3 regions of the Veillonella criceti genome follow, and region 3 is predicted to be linked to each of the others. Evidence: riboswitches for the same ligand, from Rfam matches in the RefSeq annotation. Region 3 holds a riboswitch; each other region holds the start of a gene.
What was found. Region 3 has a riboswitch for cobalamin ahead of DYE54_RS10020 (hypothetical protein). Riboswitches for the same ligand answer to the same signal wherever they lie in the genome.
Positions count from the first base shown of each region.

Region 1: linked by a shared signal. The riboswitch ahead of DYE54_RS00395 (sirohydrochlorin cobaltochelatase) and the one ahead of DYE54_RS10020 (hypothetical protein) in region 3 are both predicted to bind cobalamin.
Region 2: linked by a shared signal. The riboswitch ahead of DYE54_RS02995 (MotA/TolQ/ExbB proton channel family protein) and the one ahead of DYE54_RS10020 (hypothetical protein) in region 3 are both predicted to bind cobalamin.

Region 1 covers NZ_UHIO01000001.1:81,902-85,185, reverse strand. Annotated here, with positions in the region: gene DYE54_RS00405 (sirohydrochlorin cobaltochelatase) at 1-511, opposite strand, end outside; gene DYE54_RS00400 (hypothetical protein) at 1,010-1,327, opposite strand; cobalamin riboswitch at 1,640-1,809, shown strand; gene DYE54_RS00395 (sirohydrochlorin cobaltochelatase) at 1,940-2,962, shown strand; gene DYE54_RS00390 (ABC transporter substrate-binding protein) at 2,975-3,284, shown strand, end outside.
Region 2 covers NZ_UHIO01000001.1:660,840-664,123, forward strand. Annotated here, with positions in the region: gene DYE54_RS02985 (energy transducer TonB) at 1-570, opposite strand, end outside; gene DYE54_RS02990 (ExbD/TolR family protein) at 582-986, opposite strand; gene DYE54_RS02995 (MotA/TolQ/ExbB proton channel family protein) at 976-1,593, opposite strand; cobalamin riboswitch at 1,729-1,899, opposite strand; gene DYE54_RS03000 (PepSY-associated TM helix domain-containing protein) at 1,993-3,249, opposite strand; gene DYE54_RS03005 (TonB-dependent receptor) at 3,265-3,284, opposite strand, start outside.
Region 3 covers NZ_UHIO01000005.1:1,974-5,257, forward strand. Annotated here, with positions in the region: gene DYE54_RS10000 (energy transducer TonB) at 1-86, opposite strand, end outside; gene DYE54_RS10005 (hypothetical protein) at 212-448, opposite strand; partial or broken gene DYE54_RS10470 (ExbD/TolR family protein) at 461-879, opposite strand; gene DYE54_RS10015 (MotA/TolQ/ExbB proton channel family protein) at 946-1,266, opposite strand; gene DYE54_RS10020 (hypothetical protein) at 1,253-1,471, opposite strand; cobalamin riboswitch at 1,607-1,777, opposite strand; gene DYE54_RS10030 (PepSY domain-containing protein) at 2,902-3,132, opposite strand; partial or broken gene DYE54_RS10035 (TonB-dependent receptor) at 3,148-3,284, opposite strand, start outside.

The DNA of each region.
Region 1 (3,284 bases), on a different contig from region 3:
AACATTTTAATTGTAACGCACTAAATTCCAATTGATTTTGTCCATTCGCCATTAACAAAATGGATTTATTAAGTGCCCGAATATTTACATGTTTCATGATAGCATCAATGGTGGCCACATAATCATCAGCATAATTCTTAACCCCTAATGAGCTAAGTAATGGTTTACCTACATGAATCCGCATTGCATGGCGCTCACAGGTATATGTAAAAGCAGAAATAGCTTTGCGCATCTTCTGATAACACTGATCAGCGACTAAGGCGAAAGGTAATACAAAGACATCCCGTACTCCTGTGTCCTTAAACTCCGCCAAAACCCCTTCCAAAGACTGCACTGGCACTTCATACTTTTCATTCCACTTTTCTATTAATGCATCGGCTAAAAAAACTCGACGAATCACAGCATCAGGATATGATTTTCTAATTTTGGCTTCCATAATGCCTACAGACTTTTCTACAGCCTCACCATAAATCGATCCAAATGTGGCTAAAACAATACCCTTTGTACTCATTTATACATCCTCCGATATCAAGAATACCTATACACCATCGAAATGATGACTACTCTAAATCAGACTGAATTCTGTCATATTTTATAAAATCTAAAATATTCGAAATACATGTCACACTTTGTTTGTTGGTATAATGATACGTTAGATTTAAAATTTAGTCAATGAGAATTTTTCTCATTTCTATTTTTATCAATGACTATCAATGAGAATTTATCTATTTAATATCATTTTCATTTAATAAATCTAATTCTATCGTTCTAGTTCTATTTTTATCGATTTACAGAAGTTTTTAACCATCTCATAACTTTAATATATTCTATAATTCAACAAGTATTTTATCAATATCTTCCATACATACTATACTAACTACGGTCCTAGTTAAAATAGTAACATAAAAATATCAAGTCAAATAATTGAGAATTTTTATACATTTTTATTCAGTAAGTATACCAAAAATACAATTCACAATAAAAATTTTACATAGTTAATTGATACCTATTATGGTTGAGAGAAGACTCTAGGTGCAACTACTTCAAAAATCTCAGCAATAAGTTTCAAATATTTACCTTCAATCAAAGTTCGTTTTCGTTCACTTTTCGTAATCAACCATAACTGTCGTCCATTATACGTTATGCGTAATAAACTATTAATATATTCATTAAAGTCCTCTTCCCCCATAGCCTCTTTTAAAGCTAATAGTTTAGAGTGAATCGGTTCCCCTTGATATTCAGGACGTTCTAATACTGGGGTAAATGTTACTTCGTACACAGAGCTAGATACTTCATTAGGCCCTGCACCATTCATAAATTGATCCATACTTGGACCTCCTTTATTTATATACTTTAAATACCTACTTCTTCATAGTACCAAACTTTCTTCACTTTGCCTATGTCAAAAGCATTCACAAATAGACAAATAACAAATTATCATATCTCTCACCTAGTATTCCTCATTACCACATAGTTGGCAATCCCAACGACTATATAGCGGCCAATCCCTCCTGTCATATGCCTTCTAGCCCAGCCTCACCTACGCTGCTCATTCGCCCTGTAAATCAGCCTACTTATACTCATACCCTACCCCGTATTGCATTGACAGTGGACATCTATTTTGCTATGATGATATCAAAATAAATACAACCTGCAAGGTGTATGACTTAATAGGAAAGAGCAGTAAAAGCTGCCGCGGTCCCGCCGCTGTAAGAGGGAGCACAATCAGTATACCACTGGAGTAATTCTGGGAAGGTGATTGCTGTGAAGAACTTGAGCCAGAAGACCTGCCTTGTTGGATAACCTATACCCCACGAGCGATGGCGAGGTTAATTGAATGTTCTAGTGTATCTTTACAACCTCCCCTACAAGTGGAGGTTATTTTTGTATTTATTATCTATTATTCTTTTTCTATTTTTTATCACGAGGAGTGAATGAAATGAGTAAACAATTTTTCAAAAAAACCTTAGCTACTACATTAGCAGTGGCCGCACTAACCGGTTTCGGTTTCCTTGGCACACAAGTAAATGCCGCTTACCAATTAAGTGACGAAGTTAAAACCGCCACACCAGCATTATTAGAAGCTACTGAAATTGGTGTTCGCACCTACAATACAGACAATGCCGAACTTGCCAAAGCCCCTAATAAAGATGCTATCGTAGTTATGAGCTTCGGTACTACTTTTAAAGACACTCGTGCAAAAACTATTGACGCCGCTGTTAATGAAATTAAAGCACAACATCCTGGTGTAAAAGTAGTCACTGCGTTCACTTCTCACATCATTATTGATCGCATCAAAGCTAAAGAAGGTATCACTTACCCAACCCCTGAAGAAGCTCTTGATCAATTAAAAGCCGAAGGGTATACCCGTGTAGCGCTCACAACATTAGATGTAATCCCTGGTATTGAATACAATTATAAGACGGGCGTTTACAATCAGTACAAACATAACTTCAAAAAAATGACATTAGGTACACCACTTATGTACTGGATGGGGCAAGAAGATCAAACTGATGACATTGCCAAAACTGTACAGGCTGTCGCTACACAATTCCCTAAAGTAGGCCCTAAAGATGCCGTACTTATCATGGCTCATGGTACTCCAGATCCATCCAATGCGTACTATGCAGTTATCCAAGATCGCCTTGATTCTGCAGGGCTTAAAAACGCCTATATCTACACGGTAGAAGGATGGCCTAGTCTTGAAGATATTGTACCTCAATTAAAAGCAAAAGGTATCAATCATGTAACCTTAATGCCATTTATGATGGTAGCAGGCGACCATGCTAACAATGATATGGCTGGTGATGAACCAGATTCTCATAAATCCATTCTTCAAGCTGATGGTTTCAAAGTAGATACTTATATCCACGGTCTTGGCGAAAACCAACAAATCCGCGATCTCTTTGCAGCCCATGCCCAAGAAGCTTGGGAAGCCCTTCAAAAAGACGATGTAAAGTAGGATTGAACTTGTATGAGACCATTTAAACGAATTTTAACTATAGTAACGATAGTATTATTAGCGCTAGTCGTTTTAGCTGGTTGTGGCAAAACAGACTCTAGTCATACTAGTGAAACACGCACCATAACCTATAAGGATCAAACCTATACGGTGCCAGCTAACCCCCAGCGCATTGCAACCTTAGCTAATTCCTTGCTTAACTTTCTTGATGCTATCGATGGCCAATCTATCAGTCGTGTTGATTCTAGTGATGCCCTCTCTGATAAATTAAAAGCCCTTCCTTCCTTAGGGCAAACAGCCAATATAAATATGGAAGAGCTTC
Region 2 (3,284 bases), on a different contig from region 3:
TCCAATAGTTAAGCCTACACCCACACTACCACGAACGCCTTGATTTCTAGCTGAGCGCGGGTATCGTGGTTTTGGTGTATAAATTGGCACCGGTCGATAAAAAGTCGCATCCACTACTTCGCCATTTTCATCGCCTTGAATGCCTGGTTGGTCACCCGTGCCAAAACCTGCGCTACCACCACGCCCATTACCTGACGTTTCACCACCAAAAGTACTTTCTAAACCAGCCCTATCATCGCCCTGTTGCTTAATATCCTGATGCTTAGTAATGATACTATCATCATTACTACTCGTTAAGGGATCCGAATATTCAGGCAAAGTAGTAATAGGTGCTATGGCTGGTAAATTGACCGTAAAATTACCACTACCATCACCGCCATCCCCGCCACTATCAGGTGAGCCTTTCGGTACTGGCCGTTTAATTTCTACATAGTCAACCTCAATATGATTCTCAGGCTCCTCAAATTTCGGTGTTTCAGGCCAAGGTAAAAAAGGAATTGATAGCAAAACTATGGCGTGAAAGACTAAGGAGGCTATCCAAGGTTTCGTCCACATATTTTGATAATTCATTACAATTGCTCCTATCTTTCCTCAGCAGCGATTGATACTTTTTGTATGCCTGACTTTTTCACTGTATCAATAACACTAACTACACGCCCATAATTTACACCAGCATCACCCCGAACAATAATAGCCAAACTAGGATTTTTACTAACCTCGGTTTCTAAACGGTGTCTTAATTGTCCCTCTGGCACTACTTCTTTTTCTAAATAAATTGTCCCATCTGATGCAACGGTAATAGGAAGCACTTCATCTAAACTGACTTTAGACGTAGCTGCTTGTGGCAATTGAATAGGTACACTTTTTTGAACAACCATAGTAAGCATACTCATCATAAAAAAGACAAGTAAAAAGAAAATAATATCGATCATAGGGATAATCATTAATTTGGGTTGATGATCTATTTTCATGGATTTAAGCTTCATAGCGATTACCTGCATTCGTATTAATTACATAGATTGACGTTACATATTCTATATCAGCAATCAACACATTGACACGTTGTGCTAAATAGGTATGAATCACTAATGCTAAAATAGCCACTAACAAACCTGTAGCAGTAGCAATTAAAGCTTCACCTACACCGCCAGTAATAGCAAACGGTTCACCTGACTCAATAGATAACACACTAAAGGAGCCAATCATTCCAACTACGGTACCTAATAAGCCCAATAAAGGGGATAGAGTAACAATCGTTTCCAAATAATTTAAATATTTTTTCAACTGAAATACTTCATGCATAGCAATACTTTCAGCTACATCATTAGCATTTAAATCCTCCGTCCGTTCATCAATTGCCTCTTTAATAATCTTACCAGCTACACCACCAGCTTCCTCACAGATAACTTTAGCTTCTTCTAATCGATTATGTCGTAATAATTCAGGTAAACGCTCTTTTAACAATTCAATGTTTGCAACAGCTCCTTTATAACATAAATACCGATTAACCCCAATAGCGACTGCAATAATAGATGCCAGTAAAATGGGGTACATAACTAAACCGCCCTTGTGAAATAATGCTAATAAATCCACGACTATAATCCCTCCAGCCTAAAGGTAAAAATAAAAAAGACACATCTACGAAGATGTGTCTATAACATAACTAAGAAAATAAAAAATTCACAATTTATATTATCGCCAATCCCCTCCCCATCGCTCGTAGGTAAAACGGTGATTCTTCTATAGGCAGTTCTCCTGGCTTAGATTCATAGCTTACCTCGCCTTCCCAGATTTAACCAGTGGCAATGTGAGGTTTGCTCCTCTTACAGTGGCGGGACCGCATCGGCTTATACCGATTTCCCTATTAAGTCTAATGACACCTATATATTCTCTATTTAATTAAGTATTAACTATAGTTTATATAACTCTAGTATGACTGTCAACCATATACCTATATTTAATTTTTAAAGTTATAAAATCAAATATTTTAACTTATTTTTTTAAATTTATACCTCGTAAATTAACGCCCAATAACATAATGCTCAAAATTCCACAAACTATTCCTGCATAAGTACCAATTAATCCATACAATGGCAATATTAAACAACCACAAGTTAACAAAAAAATACCTTGACTCAACGGATACTTAATATTGACTTTGACCCAGATACCTCGTAATGATTTAATAAAAAGCACTATCATCATTAAACAGCTAACTACTAAATAAAATATCCAAATTAATTGTAGTACTGGATGTTCATGGTTTTTTAAATGTAAATCTACACCCTTGGCCAACCACTTAATATACCAAGGTGACACCGCTTCATAACGCATCATATTATTCTTCTTATATGCTGATACCCATAAACTGTCAGTTGATAAATAGCCTTGATAACAGTCTGAAACCGATTCTTTATCTACTAATCGAAAATAATAGGTACTACTACTCGCTTGCGTTAACGCACTGACTGAAGGGATATTAATTGATACTACTTCTTTATCTGGATATATATCCTTAACCGCTTCAAATATTTCAGTATAGGAATAGATATCCCCATCAACAGATTGAAAACTAAAATATTCCTTAGCTGCTAAATTATGCTCTAAATAGTCTATTTTTGAAAAATAAGAGTAACCAATTAATAAACCTCCCGAAATAAATAAAATAATACAATAAGGAGCTGCTATAAGCCCTAATATTCTATGAAGTGAATAATAGCCTATTGTACTTTTTCTATTAACTAATCTTCGATGTAAAAAATACCCTGCAAAACACGTAATTAAACTTATAAAAGTAAAAACCAACAATATAATACGACCATAATTTCCTAACCCTAAATTACTATGTAATTTAGCCAACCAACGCGTTAGTACATTCAAATAGTCATTATTATAATAGCCTGGTATAAATTCATTATTTACTGATATCCATTCATCATTTTTACCATAAAAATGATAACGAATTAATCCATCACGCCCCGGTTCTTTAAAACGAATCGTTAGCATCGACTTTTCAGGTCTAATAGTCATTGAATCAAGTTGCAAATTAGAATTTTCTTTTAATACTTCTTGTACTTTAACATCACTATTGCGCCACATTGCTGCCCCTGTATAAGGCGTTCCAAGTTGATCAAAATGCACAAAAGAAATACTTCTAACCATAATCACTAAACCTGAAAAGCAAAGTAAAAAGAAAATTGCTAAACTAACTATACCAGCATACTTATGTACTCGATACCAACGTCTCATATATTTATCAACCTTCTAATATTCATAACGAACAC
Region 3 (3,284 bases):
CCATTTTCATCGCCTTGAATGCCTGGGTTGGTCACCCGTGCCAAAACCTGCGCTACCACCACGCCCATTACCTGACGTTTCACCACCAAAAGTACTTTCTAAACCAGCCCTATCATCGCCCTGTTGCTTAATATCCTGATGCTTAGTAATGATACTATCATCATTACTACTCGTTAAGGGATCCGAAATTCAGGCAAAGTAGTAATAGGTGCTATGGCTGGTAAATTGACCGTAAAATTACCACTACCATCACGCCATCCCCGCCACTATCAGGTGAGCCTTTCGGTACTGGCCGTTTAATTTCTACATAGTCAACCTCAATATGATTCTCAGGCTCCTCAAATTTCGGTGTTTCAGGCCAAGGTAAAAAAGGAATTGATAGCAAAACTATGGCGTGAAGACTAAGGGAGGCTATCCAAGGTTTCGTCCACATATTTTGATAATTCATTTACAATTGCTCCTATCTTTCCTCAGCAGCGATTGGATACTTTTGTATGCCTGACTTTTTCACTGTATCAATAACACTAACTACACGCCCATAATTTACACCAGCATCACCCCGAACAATAATAGCCAAACTAGGATTTTTACTAACCTCGGTTTCTAAACGGTGTCTTAATTGTCCCTCTGGCACTACTTCTTTTCTAAATAAATTGTCCCATCTGATGCAACGGTAATAGGAAGCACTTCATCTAAACTGACTTTAGACGTAGCTGCTTGTGGCAATTGAATAGGTACACTTTTTTGAACAACCATAGTAAGCATACTCATCATAAAAAAGACAAGTAAAAAGAAAATAATATCGATCATAGGGATAATCATTAATTTGGGTTGATGATCTATTTTCATGGATTTAAGCTTCATAGCGATTACCTGCATTCGTATTAATTACATAGATTGACGTTACATATTCTATATCAGCAATCAACACATTGACACGTTGTGCTAAATTAGGTATGAATCACTAATGCTAAAAATAGCCACTAACAAACCTGTAGCAGTAGCAATTAAAGCTTCACCTACACCGCCAGTAATAGCAAACGGTTCACCTGACTCAATAGATAACACACTAAAGGAGCCAATCATTCCAACTACGGTACCTAATAAGCCCAATAAAGGGGATAGAGTAACAATCGTTTCCAAATAATTTAAATATTTTTTCAACTGAAATACTTCATGCATAGCAATACTTTCAGCTACATCATTAGCATTTAAATCCTCCGTCCGTTCATCAATTGCCTCTTTAATAATCTTACCAGCTACCACCAGCTTCCTCACAGATAACTTTAGCTTCTTCTAATCGATTATGTCGTAATAATTCAGGTAAACGCTCTTTTAACAATTCAATGTTTGCAACAGCTCCTTTATAACATAAATACCGATTAACCCCAATAGCGACTGCAATAATAGATGCCAGTAAAATGGGGTACATAACTAAACCGCCCTTGTGAAATAATGCTAATAAATCCACGACTATAATCCCTCCAGCCTAAAGGTAAAAATAAAAAAGACACATCTACGAAGATGTGTCTATAACATAACTAAGAAAATAAAAAATTCACAATTTATATTATCGCCAATCCCCTCCCCATCGCTCGTAGGTAAAACGGTGATTCTTCTATAGGCAGTTCTCCTGGCTTAGATTCATAGCTTACCTCGCCTTCCCAGATTTAACCAGTGGCAATGTGAGGTTTGCTCCTCTTACAGTGGCGGGACCGCATCGGCTTATACCGATTTCCCTATTAAGTCTAATGACACCTATATATTCTCTATTTAATTAAGTATTAACTATAGTTTATATAACTCTAGTATATGACTGTCAACCATATACCTATATTTAATTTTTAAAGTTATAAAATCAAATATTTTAACTTATTTTTTTAAATTTATACCTCGTAAATTAACGCCCAATAACATAATGCTCAAAATTCCACAAAACTATTCCTGCATAAGTACCAATTAATCCATACAATGGCAATATTAAACACCACAAGTTAACAAAAAAATACCTTGACTCAACGGATACTTAATATTGACTTTGACCCAGATACCTCGTAATGATTTAATAAAAAGCACTATCATCATTAAACAGCTAACTACTAAATAAAATATCCAAATTAATTGTAGTACTGGATGTTCATGGTTTTTTAAATGTAAATCTACACCCTTGGCCAAACCACTTAATATACCAAGGTGACACCGCTTCATAACGCATCATATTATTCTTCTTATATGCTGATACCCATAAACTGTCAGTTGATAAATAGCCTTGATAACAGTCTGGAAACCGATTCTTTATCTACTAATCGAAAATAATAGGTACTACTACTCGCTTGCGTTAACGCACTGACTGAAGGGATATTAATTGTACTACTTCTTTATCTGGATATATATCCTTAACCGCTTCAAATATTTCAGTATAGGAATAGATATCCCCATCAACAGATGAAAACTAAAATATTCCTTAGCTGCTAAAATTTATGCTCTAAATAGTCTATTTTTTTGAAAAAATAAGAGTAACCAATTAATAAACCTCCCGAAATAAATAAAATAATACAATAAGGAGCTGCTATAAGCCCTAATATTCTATGAGTGAATAATAGCCTATTGTACTTTTTCTATTAACTAATCTTCGATGTAAAAATACCCTGCAAAACACGTAATTAAACTTATAAAAGTAAAAACCAACAATATAATACGACCATAATTTCCTAACCCTAAATTACTATGTAATTTAGCCAACCAACGCGTTAGTACATTCAAATAGTCATTATTATAATAGCCTGGTATAAATTCATTATTTACTGATATCCATTCATCATTTTTACCATAAAATGATAACGAATTAATCCATCACGCCCCGGTTCTTTAAAACGAATCGTTAGCATCGACTTTTCAGGTCTAATAGTCATGTGAATCAAGTTGCAAATTAGAATTTTCTTTTAATACTTCTTGTACTTTAACATCACTATTGCGCCACATTGCTGCCCCTGTATAAGGCGTTCCAAGTTGATCAAAATGCACAAAAGAAATACTTCTAACCATAATCACTAAACCTGAAAAGCAAAGTAAAAAGAAAATTGCTAAACTAACTATACCAGCATACTTATGTACTCGATACCAACGTCTCATATATTTATCAACCTTCTAATATTCATAACGAACACCTAAGGTATAAGTGCGACCAGCCGTTGCTTCATTATCGTAAAATTCTCTATCAAATATATTATCAATGCTGAATTTAACTGTAAAATCAGGTGTTACTCGATAGCCCACACTTGTAT